DNA from 2 places in the Vagococcus sp. 211 genome. Region 1 is predicted to be linked to the other one. Evidence: predicted binding sites of a transcription regulator. Region 1 holds the regulator's gene; the other holds the start of a gene.
What was found. Region 1 encodes HrcA, which represses chaperone genes, less so after heat shock. Its sites were predicted from a motif close to TTAGCACTCNNNNNNNNNGAGTGCTAA; they were not measured.
Positions count from the first base shown of each region.

Region 2: the regulator HrcA is predicted to act here: its motif matches at 2,157-2,183, upstream of groES (co-chaperone GroES).

Region 1 covers NZ_CM150475.1:936,465-942,878, forward strand. Annotated here, with positions in the region: gene ACVWM0_RS04650 (transporter substrate-binding domain-containing protein) at 1-338, opposite strand, end outside; gene truB (tRNA pseudouridine(55) synthase TruB) at 593-1,510, shown strand; gene ribF (riboflavin biosynthesis protein RibF) at 1,525-2,463, shown strand; gene hemW (radical SAM family heme chaperone HemW) at 2,475-3,611, shown strand; gene hrcA (heat-inducible transcriptional repressor HrcA) at 3,783-4,817, shown strand; gene grpE (nucleotide exchange factor GrpE) at 4,848-5,381, shown strand; gene dnaK (molecular chaperone DnaK) at 5,430-6,414, shown strand, end outside.
Region 2 covers NZ_CM150475.1:251,741-258,154, forward strand. Annotated here, with positions in the region: gene ACVWM0_RS01310 (lysostaphin resistance A-like protein) at 1-59, opposite strand, end outside; gene groL (chaperonin GroEL) at 193-1,818, opposite strand; gene groES (co-chaperone GroES) at 1,842-2,126, opposite strand; gene ACVWM0_RS01325 (lysostaphin resistance A-like protein) at 2,305-2,943, shown strand; gene ACVWM0_RS01330 (redox-sensing transcriptional repressor Rex) at 2,977-3,612, opposite strand; gene ACVWM0_RS01335 (ABC-F family ATP-binding cassette domain-containing protein) at 3,804-5,741, shown strand; gene yjeM (glutamate/gamma-aminobutyrate family transporter YjeM) at 5,789-6,414, opposite strand, start outside.

The sequences.
Region 1 (6,414 bases):
ACTGATAAAGCAAATGAGTCCGCTCTTTTTTCGTTTAAAGTGAAGTCACTTGCCGCAAAATCAACGGTTTCATTTTGGACAGAAGCTAACATACCATCTACGTTTAGTTCTTTATATTTTACTTCTTTTCCCATCCGTTTGGCCATTTCATTGATGATATCAACATCGTAACCAGTTAGTTCATTTTTATCGTTGTGGTATGATGCTGGGAAAAGCGTTCCAGGTGTTGCAACGACCAATACTCTGCTTTCTTTTGTTTCAACTTTTTCTTTCCCGCAGGCTACGCCTGTAAATAATACGGCCATAAGAATGGCGCTAGCTAATAATTTTCTTTTCATTAATGTTCCTCCTAGTTGTCAAATCTCATTGATTATAAATGACAGATGTTACAAATTAAAAGTTTTCGAGAAAGTTAAAGGCAAACATCACAAAGAAAAGATAGCGAAACTCAACAATATCAATCAAAAATTTTAAAAAGTCTAAATAAATGAGAACAATTTTGTATTTATTATGTCTTCTCCTTTTTATTTTTTGTCAATCTTATCTATGCTATAATATATGAATGATTAGATATAGATGGGGGATTTAAAAGATGGAAGGAATCATTCCGTTATGGAAGCCAAGAGGTCTGACGAGCCATGATTGCGTCTTTAAATTAAGAAAAATATTACACACTAAAAAAGTGGGGCATAGTGGGACTCTTGATCCAGATGTGGATGGTGTGTTACCTATTTGTGTAGGAAAAGCAACGAAGGTGGTCGAGTACTTACAAGATTCTCGTAAAGTGTACGAAGGTGAAATGGTATTAGGCTTTTCCACAGAAACAGAAGATGCTAGTGGAGAAGTTGTGGCCATTTCTCCCGTTAAAGAAGCAATCACAGAAGAAGAAATTGATGCTATGATGGCCTCTTTTATTGGAGAAATCACACAAATACCTCCGATGTATTCAGCGGTTAAAGTGAATGGTCGTAGATTGTATGATTACGCAAGAGCAGGAGAAACCGTGGAAAGACCGATACGTAAAGCGGATATCTATGATTTTGTCAGAACATCGACACCTGTATATGATGAAGAAACACAGACACAACGTTGGCGATTCAGAGTAGATTGTGGCAAGGGAACGTATGTGAGAACCTTAGCTGTGGATACAGGGAAACAATTAGGCTTTGAAGCCCATATGTCTGAATTAACTCGCACGGAAAGTGGCGGTTTTACATCAAAAGAGGCGATTACGTTGGAACAAGTAGCAGAATGGATGGAAAAAGAACAGCAAGAGGCTTTTTTATACCCATTAGAGCGTGGTATTTCGATGTTTCAAACGTACGACTTAACTGAGGATGAATACAGCATCATTCGAAACGGTCCCGTCTTAGCTATTGATTACTTTAAAACCCTAAGCTTTGATGAGCCTGTTGCTTTGTTTTTTAATCAAAAGATTGTTAGTATTTATGGTGTACATCCGACTAAAAGTGGCAACATTAAACCAATGAAAGTATTCCGAAACGATTAAAGGAGATTTTAACTATGAACGTTATTCATATACATCACCCCTATGAGGTAGAACAAATACCTAAAGACGAAGTAGCTTTAGTTTTAGGTTTTTTTGATGGTGTGCATCGAGGGCATCAAAAAGTAATTTTAACAGCGAAAGAAGAAGCCGATAAACGTGGCTTGAAATTAGCTGTTATGACGTTTAACCATCATCCATCTGTGGTCTTCCAAAAGATTGACCACACTAAGATGAAGTACATAACAACGGTTGAGCAAAAAGAGCAGCGTATGGCTAAGTTAGGAGTAGACTTTTTATATGTGGTGGAGTTTACTTCTTCTTTTGCGAGCCTAACACCTCAAGCCTTTGTGGACCAATATATTGTAGGTCTAAATGCCAAAGTAGCAGTGGCAGGCTTTGATTATACTTACGGTAAAGCAGATGTTGCCAATATGGAGAATTTACCTAAGTATGGACAAGACCGATTCCAAGTTATTGAAGTACCAAAGCAAACAGAAGAAGCCTTGAAAATTAGCTCCACAAATATTAGAGAAATGATGGGGTCTGGAAAAATGGAAGAGGCTAATCATTTCTTAGGTTATACTTATGAAGTCTCCGGTGTCGTGGTTCATGGTGATAAGCGAGGACGCACACTGGGATATCCTACAGCTAATATTAAAATTGACCAACAGTCTCTTTTACCTAAAAAAGGGGTCTATGCTGTTAAATTACTTGTGGATAATACCTGGCATTATGGTATGGCTCAAATTGGCCATAATATTACATTTGAAAGTAATCGTCCAATGACCATCGAAGTTAATATTCTAGATTTTGATCAAGATATTTATGGCGAGTACGTTACTGTCCAATGGTGTCATTATTTAAGAGATGAGTTAAAATTTACTGGAATAGAAGGGTTAATTACTCAGCTTGATTTAGATGAAGTGGAAACGAGAGAGTATTTTAACAAATAAGGAGGAGCCATATGACATCAGCATACATACATATCCCTTTTTGTGAGCATATTTGTTTTTATTGTGATTTTAACAAAGTGTTTATAGAGGGACAGCCTGTTGACGAATACATTCAAGCATTAATTAAAGAAATTCAGTTAACAACCAAAAAATATCCTGCTGAAAAGATGGATACTTTGTATATTGGTGGTGGTACCCCAACGTCGTTATCGGCGGAACAACTAGATGTCTTATTGGCAGGGATTAGAGAGAACCTTCCTTTTGATGACCACAATGAATTTACAGTGGAAGCTAACCCAGGAGATTTAACCTTGGATAAACTAAATGTTTTAAAAAATTACGGGGTTAACCGAGTCTCTATGGGCGTTCAGTCTTTTGATGACCGTTTATTGAAGAAAATAGGGCGTAAACACACAGCCCAAGATGTATTTGACACAATGAAGATTTTTGAAAAAGCTCAGTTTGATAATATTAGTATTGATTTGATTTTTGCTCTACCTAATCAAACAATGGAAAGTTTTGATGACACACTGGACAAAGCTTTGGCCTTAGATCTGCCTCATTATTCACTGTATTCATTAATTTTAGAAAATAAAACCATGTTTTATAATTGGGCCAGACAAGGCCGATTGCATTTACCTGGTATTGATGTTGAAGGGGATATGTTTGAGCGTGCCATTGAACGAATGACAGCTGCGGGTAAAATTCAATACGAAGTAAGTAACTTTGCTGAACCAGGTAAAGAAAGTAAACATAATATTGTTTATTGGAATAATGAGCATTATTATGGTCTAGGTGCAGGAGCAAGTGGTTATTTAGGGAATATTCGGTATAAAAACCACGGTCCTATTCAACATTACTTAGAGCCATTAAGGAAAAATGAATTGCCTACTATTAAGATAGAAGAATTAACAGTTGAGAATCAAATGGAAGAAGAAATGTTTTTAGGGTTGCGTAAAATGGAAGGTATCTCTATTTCTCATTTTGAAGAAAAATTCAATCGAGGATTTGATCAAGTGTATGGTCAGATTGTGACGGAGTTAATTCAAGAACAGATGTTAAAACGTCAATCTGACCGTTTAATGTTAACGGATAAAGGATTGATTTTAGGTAATAACGTGTTTGAGCGTTTTTTAATAGAGAAGTAAAAACAAGAGAGAACAAGGGTTTTCTCTTGTTTTTTCGTTATTTTTAGCACTCTTGAACGAAGACTGCTAAAAAAGTGAGGCTTTTGGTTGACAAAGAATTCTATTCTTGATATATTAATACATGTAGTTAGCACTTGATTTAAACGAGTGCTAAAGAAAAAGGTGATGAAGGTGTTAAGTGAAAGACAAATTGAGATATTTAGCTTACTCGTTAAGTTATATACTGACACAGGTCTTCCAGTTGGCTCAGCAACCTTAAAAAATCAGGGAATTAATGCAAGTTCAGCAACCATTCGAAACGATTTATCTAAGTTGGAAGAACTTGGTTTGATTGAAAAAATGCATTCATCCTCTGGTCGTATTCCGTCAGCTAAGGGATACAGGTATTATGTTGATCATTTGATGAAACCTGACAAAGTTTCTAGCAACGAGTTACATCAAATACGTCAGTCTCTAGACAGACGTTATAATGCGACCAATGAGATTATAGAAGTCTCAGCAAAAATTCTATCCGAATTAACTAGTTATACTGCTTTTTCTTTAGGACCAGAGGTGAAGGAACGGAAATTAACCGGTTTTAGAATTGTTCCGCTAAATAACAGTCAGCTGATGGCTATTATTATAACGGATCAAGGTTACGTAGAGAGCCAAGTGTTTTCGATTCCAGAGAGTATTACCTCAGAGGATATTGAGAAGATGACACGGATTATCAACGACCGATTGGTGGGAGAGAATTTATTAACCGTGTATCATAAACTTAGAACTGAGATACCACTCGTCCTTCAGAAGTATTTTAATAATTCGGCTAATGTTTTATACTTGTTTGAAGAAGTATTCAATCAAGCTTTTGATGATCAGATTTATGTGAGCGGTGGAATGAATTTATTAAATTCTGATGTTGTTACTAACGTGAGTGAATTTAAGTCAGTGTATTCTTTATTGAGTGACACTGAAAAACTAACACAGCTCTTGTTGCCAGATCATTCGGGCATTGGTATTAGAATTGGAGACGAATTGAATCATGAGTTGTTAGAAAATATGAGCCTGATGACGGCCACATATGAGATAGCAGATCATGGTAAAGGTTTAATTGCCTTACTAGGTCCAACGAGTATGTCCTATTCAAGGGTGCAGGGATTACTTAATGTGTTTACAGAAGAGTTATCAGGACATCTGAATTTGTACTACCGAGGATTGAATCATTAATGAAGAGAGGGGTCTTGTGACGTGAAAGATATGGATAAAGAGTTAAATGAAGAATCTGTCGTTGTTGAAGAAGAGACAATCGAAGAAACAACGGAAGAAGCAGTAGCAGAACCAACTGAAGTAGAGCGCTTAACGAGTGAGTTGAGTGACATGGAGGACAAGTTCCTTCGTGCTCAAGCTGAGATTGCGAACATGCGCAATCGTAACAAAAAAGAGCGTGAGGATGCTTCGAAATATCGTGCCCAAGATCTAGCCAAAGAATTATTGGCTCCATTAGATAACTTAGATCGTGCCCTACAAATTGAAACAACAGATGAGCATGGTGAAAGCATGAAAAAAGGAATCGAAATGGTTCGTGAAAGCATGATTCACGCATTGAAACAAGCTGGTATTGTTGAGATTGAATCAATGGGTAATCAATTTGATCCCAATTTACATCAAGCTGTTCAAACAGTCCCTCAAGAAGAAGGACAACAATCAGATGAAATCGTACAAGTGTTACAAAAAGGATACATTTTACATGACCGTATTCTTAGACCAGCAATGGTTGTCGTAGCACAATAAAAATTAAAATTAAAAACATACTATATAGATTAAAGGAGAAATTCAATTATGAGTAAAATTATCGGTATTGACTTAGGAACTACTAACTCTGCAGTGTCAGTTTTAGAAGGTGGAGAAGCAAAAATCATCACAAACCCAGAAGGTAACCGTACAACACCATCCGTTGTATCATTTAAAAATGGTGAAATCCAAGTTGGTGAAGTAGCGAAACGTCAAGCAGTAACGAACCCAGATACAATTGGTTCAATTAAACGCCATATTGGTGAAGCTGGATATAAAACAGAAATTGATGGAAAATCTTACACACCACAAGAAATCTCAGCAATGATCTTACAATACTTAAAAGGTTTCGCTGAAGATTACTTAGGCGAAAAAGTAGACAAAGCTGTTATTACAGTCCCTGCTTACTTCAACGATGCTCAACGCCAAGCAACAAAAGACGCTGGTAAAATCGCTGGTTTAGAAGTAGAACGTATTGTTAACGAGCCAACTGCAGCAGCTTTAGCATACGGTTTAGACAAAACAGATAAAGAAGAAAAAGTATTAGTATTTGACCTTGGTGGTGGTACTTTTGACGTATCTATCCTTGAATTAGGTGATGGCGTATTCGACGTATTATCTACAGCAGGTGATAACAACCTTGGTGGGGATGACTTTGATGAAAAAATCATTGCTTATTTAGTAGAAGAATTCAAAAAAGAAAACGGCATTGATTTATCTAAAGATAAAATGGCTGTTCAACGTTTGAAAGACGCAGCAGAAAAAGCTAAAAAAGATTTATCAGGTGTATCAAGCACTCAAATCAGCTTACCATTTATTACAGCTGGTGAAGCAGGACCTCTACATTTAGAGTTAGCATTAACTCGCGCTAAATTTGATGAATTAACGCAAGATTTAGTAGAAAGAACTAAAATTCCTGTACGCCAAGCAATTAAAGACGCAGGCGTATCAGCATCAGAAATCGACGAAATTATCTTAGTTGGTGGATCTACTCGTATTCCTGCAGTTGTAGAAGCTGTAAGAAAAGAAGTTA
Region 2 (6,414 bases), 680 kb from region 1:
CCTGATTGGCTCATTACAAAAAGAAAAATAGCTAAAAGAAACAACTTGATTTTATTCATATAAACCTCCTTTAGAAAATCATTATACCATACTAAATTAAGTGAATTTACATCACAACCCACATCAAAAAACCACATGAGAACAAAACTCTCATGTGGTTCCTTTTATATCAACGTAAGTCTTTTAAAGAATTTACATCATACCGCCCATCATTGATGGGTCCATGCCTGGCATAGGAGGCATATCTGGAGCAGGTCGGTCAGCAATAACACCTTCTGTTGTAAGAAGTAGAGCTGCGACACTCGCTGCATTTTGTAGAGCTGAACGGGTTACTTTAGTTGGATCCACGATACCAGCTTCAATCATGTTTACCCATTGGTTTGATTTAGCATCGTAACCAATGCCTGCGTCTGCTTGTTTTAATTTGTCAACAATGACAGACCCTTCCATGCCAGCATTTTCTGAGATTTGACGAACAGGTTCTTCTAAAGCACGTAGGACAATGCTAACACCTGTTGCTTCATCGCCTTCAGCTTCAATGCTTTTTAGTGAATCTAAGACATTAACAAAGGCAGTACCACCACCAGGGACAATCCCTTCTTCAACGGCAGCACGTGTTGCATTTAAAGCATCTTCAATGCGTAATTTTAATTCTTTTAATTCTGTTTCAGTTGCTGCTCCGACTTTAACAACTGCCACACCACCAGCTAATTTAGCTAGACGTTCTTGTAATTTTTCGCGGTCAAAATCAGACGTTGTTTCGCTGATTTGAGAACGGATTAGACCGATACGGTTGTCAATGGCTTCTTTGTTTCCGCCACCTTCAACAATGACTGTATTGTCTTTATCGATAACCACTTTGCTAGCTGTACCTAAGGCTTCGATGGTTGTATCTTTTAAATCTAGTCCAAGTTCTTCAGTAATCACTGTTGCACCCGTTAAGGTTGCGATATCTTGTAACATTTCTTTACGACGGTCACCAAAGCCAGGAGCTTTAACAGCGGCCACGTTGAATGTTCCGCGGATTTTATTTAATACAAGAGTTGGTAGAGCTTCGCCATCTACATCATCAGCAATGATTAATAATGGGCGACCTTGTTGTAGAATTTGTTCTAATAACGGTAAAATATCTTGAATGTTAGAGATTTTTTTATCCGTAATTAATAAGTAGGGGCTCTCTAAAACGGCTTCCATTTTATCGTTGTCAGTTACCATGTATTGAGATAAATAACCACGATCAAATTGCATTCCTTCAACCACATCTAATTCTGTTTCAATCCCTTTAGATTCTTCGATTGTAATAACGCCGTCGTTTCCGACTTTATCCATAGCCTCAGAAATTAACTCACCAATCGTATCACTACCAGATGATACAGCAGCAACTTGTGCAATGGCTTCTTTAGAGTTAACTGGTTGAGATAATTCGTGTAACGCTTCAACTGCTTGTTTTGTCGCTAATTCAATCCCACGACGAATCCCAATTGGGTTGGCACCAGCAGTGACGTTTTTAAGGCCTTCACGAACGATGGCTTGCGTTAAAACAGTCGCTGTGGTTGTTCCATCTCCTGCGATGTCGTTTGTCTTAGAGGCTACTTCAGCAACTAATTGAGCACCCATGTTTTCAAAACGATCTTCAAGTTCCACTTCTTTAGCAATAGTAACCCCGTCATTGGTAATTAAAGGAGAACCAAATGATTTGTCTAAAACAACATTACGTCCTTTTGGTCCTAATGTTACTTTTACAATATCAGCTAATGTATCCACACCACGCATCATAGAGGCGCGTGCGTCTTCAGAAAATTTAATATCTTTTGCCATTATGTCATTCCACCCTTTTTATTTTATTGAACGATTGCGATAATATCTTTTTCATGTACGATTAAATAATCTTTTCCGTTGTAAGTGACTTCTTGTCCTGCATATTTTTCAAACATGACTGTCTGCCCAACTTCAACAGCAACAGGTAGTGTTGTCCCGTTTTCAAGGGTACGTCCATCACCAGTAGCGATAACTTCACCTGTTTGAGATTTTTCTTTAGAAGCAGCAGTTAGAATAAGTCCACCAACTGATGTTTCCTCAACTTCTTTAACGTCAATAATGACACGATCTCCTAATGGTTTTAACAATGAATATCCCTCCATAATATAATTAATTTTTTAGCACTCAACATTATCAAGTGCTAACTCACTCTTATATAATAACGAGTTTCGTTTGTTTATGCAAGAAAAATGATAGAGCTTCTTCTTTTTGTCAAGATGTGGGTGTGTTACTCTATAGAAAGAAAGAAAGAAAGGAAGGATCACGATGACTCTTAAGAAGAATACAGTGTACACCCTCTTTTTTTATTTATGCACTTTAATGAGCCGTTCCTTTTTTATGTTGGTTGGTTTAAGTACTAAAGGGGGATTGAATCTAGCGGCACTGAGTTACTTAGTCGGAGCGATTCTTTTATTGAAGGTGTACCAAATAACAGAAAAAGAAGACGCACCATTAACAGACAAGAAGGACTGGATAAGAGTGGGTGGATATGGCATAAGTGGGATTGTTTTAGCACTATTGTTGCAACTGGTGTTACTTAAATTAGAACAAATGATAGGGTACTCAAATAGTACGTCACCCAATACTGAAGCCATTGTCCTTTTAGTTAAGACGTCCCCTTGGTTCATCTTAGCAGTAACTGTCGCAGGACCTATTATGGAAGAATTAGTCTTTCGGTTTAGCTTGCTTCACCTGTTTCAACAAAAATTGCCTTGGCTAATGAGTGCGTTACTAAGTTCTGTTATGTTTGCGCTGCTTCATCAGGATGGCCATTACTTCCTCTATACAGGTTTAGGCTTTTTCTTTTGTTGGTTGTACCGACAAACCCAAACCATCGCAACATCGATGATTGTTCATATCGGCATGAATAGCATTGTGATGTTAATTCAATTGTCACACATATAAAAAAGCACAGACTAACAAAGTCTGTGCTCGTTTTTATTCACCTTTATAATGATTTAAGAAATAAATCAGTGTTTGCATCTCATTAGTTAAATCAACGTTTTGAATTTGAACAGATTCTGGTACGTTTAAGCGAACCGGAGTAAAGTTCATAATGCCTTTAACCCCTGCTTCAACTAAAAGTTCAGCGTTTTCTTGTGCTACGGCAGTTGGTACTGTTAAAATCGCCACTTCGATGTGTTGTTCTCTAACTTGATCTACCATATCATTGGCAGAATAGACAGGAACGCCTTCTAAGATATGTCCCACGATATCTTGATTGACATCGAAGGCAGCACTAATACGAATGCTGTCACTTTGGTGGAATTTGTAGTTTAGTAAAGCATGTCCTAAGTTACCGACACCAATTAGAGCAACGTTGGTTAATTTGTCTTCGTTTAATGTTTTTGCAAAGAAATTCATTAAGCTTTCTACATCATAACCGTAGCCACGTTTGCCTAGTTCTCCAAAATAAGAGAAATCTCGTCTAATAGTTGCACTGTCAACTTTCACTGCTTCACTTAATTCAGTAGACGATACTTTCGTTTTACCTGAATCAAATAAAAATTTTAAATATCTATAATAAAGCGGTAGCCTTTTTGCTGTCGCTTTAGGAATAGTCGCCTCTTTCATTTATAAAATCCCCTTTACTTATTTAACTAAATAACCCTTAACAAGTTATAAACTTCACTTTAATAGAATACCGTTAGTACCTGATAAAAGCAATTTATACGCCTAGCTTGAACAAAGAGTCACGTTACTTTTTTCTATTTATTACCGAAATGTGATAAACTGTTTTCAGAATATAAAAGGTGGACATCAAAATGATATTACTACAAGCAAATCACGTGGCCAGATTATTTGGTGACGAGGTGTTATTTGATAACATACAATTGGAAGTACAAGATAACAGTCGCATCGCTTTGGTTGGGCGTAATGGTGTTGGTAAATCAACGCTATTAAAGATGCTAGCTGGAGTTGAAGAACCAGATAAAGGAACCATTACAAAAACAAAAGAGTTAACATTAGGTTATTTAGAACAACACACAGGGTTAGAGTCGTCAAAAACCATTTGGGATGAAATGATGACAGTCTATGCTCCTTTAAAAAAAATGGAGAAACGTATTGAAGAATTAACCGTTCTTATTTCAGAAGAAACGATTCAACAAGATAAGGAAAGGTACGAACAAGTCTTAAATGAATACGATAGCCTGCAACACACATTTGGTGACATGAATGGTTATGGTTACGAGTCAGAACTGAAATCAGTGTTACATGGTTTTCGATTCACAGATGAGTTTTATGACCGAGAAATTAGTACACTTTCTGGGGGACAAAAGACACGTTTAGCTTTAGCTAAATTACTGTTAGAAAAACCAGATTTACTTATTTTGGATGAGCCCACGAACCATTTGGACATTGATACATTAGACTGGTTAGAAGGGTATCTTCAAGGATACCGTGGGGCCTTATTGATGGTATCCCATGACCGTTATTTCTTGGACAAGATTGTCAAAGAAGTGTATGAGATTAGTCATCACAAATCTTACCGTTATAAAGGAAATTATAGTAAGTATTTGGCGTTGAAAGAAGAGCGTTTAGAACAAGAGTGGAAAGAGTTTGAGAAACAACAAGTTGAGATTAATAAATTAGAGGATTTCGTGGCTCGAAATATTGTGAGAGCCTCAACAACGAAAAGAGCTCAAAGTAGACGGAAACAATTGGATAAAATGACGCGCATTGAGCGCCCACAAGGAGATGAAAAATCTGCTCATTTCTTATTTGGTGTGGAGCGACCATCAGGGAAAGATGTGTTAGAGATTACGAATGGGGCCATTGGTTATGATGATACAGTGTTGTGTGAACCTGTTACGTTTTCAATGAAGCGACAAGAAGCAATCGCATTAGTCGGACCAAACGGAGTAGGTAAATCAACCTTATTGAAATCTATTATTGGAGATATCCCATTTGTTAAGGGAGAGTCTCAATTAGGGCATCACGTAGAGGTGGGGTATTACGATCAAGAACAAGCCCAATTGCATTCTACAAGAACGGTGTTAGAGGAATTATGGAACGAACACCGTACGGTACCAGAAAAGGAAATTAGAACCGTATTAGGCAGTTTTTTATTTTCAGGTGAAGATGTCCAAAAAACCATTCCATTGCTGAGTGGGGGAGAAAAAGCACGGGTGGCACTGGCTAAATTGTCCATGAAGCAAGATAACTTCTTGATACTAGATGAGCCGACCAACCATTTGGATATTGACAGTAAAGAAGTTCTAGAAAATGCCTTAATTGATTATGAAGGGACTATTTTGTTTGTGTCCCATGATAGGTACTTTATCAACCGAATTGCCACAAGCGTTGTGGAATTATCAGAAGCAGGTAGCAAATTGTATCATGGTAATTATGATTATTACCTAGAAAAAAAATTCGAAGAAGAACAAGTCAAAGCGTTGACCGAGCAAGCAGAACAACAGATAGATAGTTCTGTCACAGATACTAAAAGACATTTTGAAATGGATAAGAAACGTCAGAGAGAGCTACGAAGCTTGGAGCGACAAGTGGAGAGTCTAGAGGAAGCACTAAGTGTGATCGAGGTAACCATTAACGACATTCAACGGGACATGGAGCAGCCGAAGAACTTAGAGGATCATGTGATCTTACAACAATTAAACGATACATTAAACGAGGCTTACGATAAACAAGAACAGTTGTATGAAGAATGGGAAACGGCCTCTTTAATGATAGAAGAATTTTAAAAAAAACGCCTGGATTGCGTCATAGCAATTCAGGCGTTTTTGTGAGATTATTTTTGTTTTTTTTCATAACGGGTAAATAAAATCAAAGCAAGCGTTGAAAACAGGACAGGACCTGCCGCTTGCCAAAGAGTTTCGCTCCATACAGCCCCCTCAGGTCTAAACAAGGGTTCTACTAGGGTAAATAGAATAGCAAAACCAGTCACACCAACCACTATAATGGTTGCTGTAAGATACTGTGCTTTGTTTTTGTATAAGGTAAAAGAATGATCAATGTCTTGTTTGCGTCGAAAGGCAGGAAAAGCACTCGCCATAAAGACATAAGGAATTGCCGTAGCAATATTTGACATCAAGGTTAAAATGTTATAAAAATTCTGAGCCCCACGACCACCAAAGGCCACAATGAAAATAATGAAGACAACCAAACCACATTGAACCCACATAGCGAACTCAGGCATATCGTTGTGATTTTTCTTAACAAAACGCTCAGGCCATAAACCTTTTGGTGTTCCTTCGATAATGGCTTTAAGTGGTGAATAGATTAAGGTGAAAAAAGCACCTAGATAGGCTAGAAACATGCTTAACCCTGTAAAACGAGCAAACCAATGTCCCACAGTAATCGCTGTAGCTTCAGATAAATTAATAGCTTTACCAAATTCAAACCCTAAATTATTCA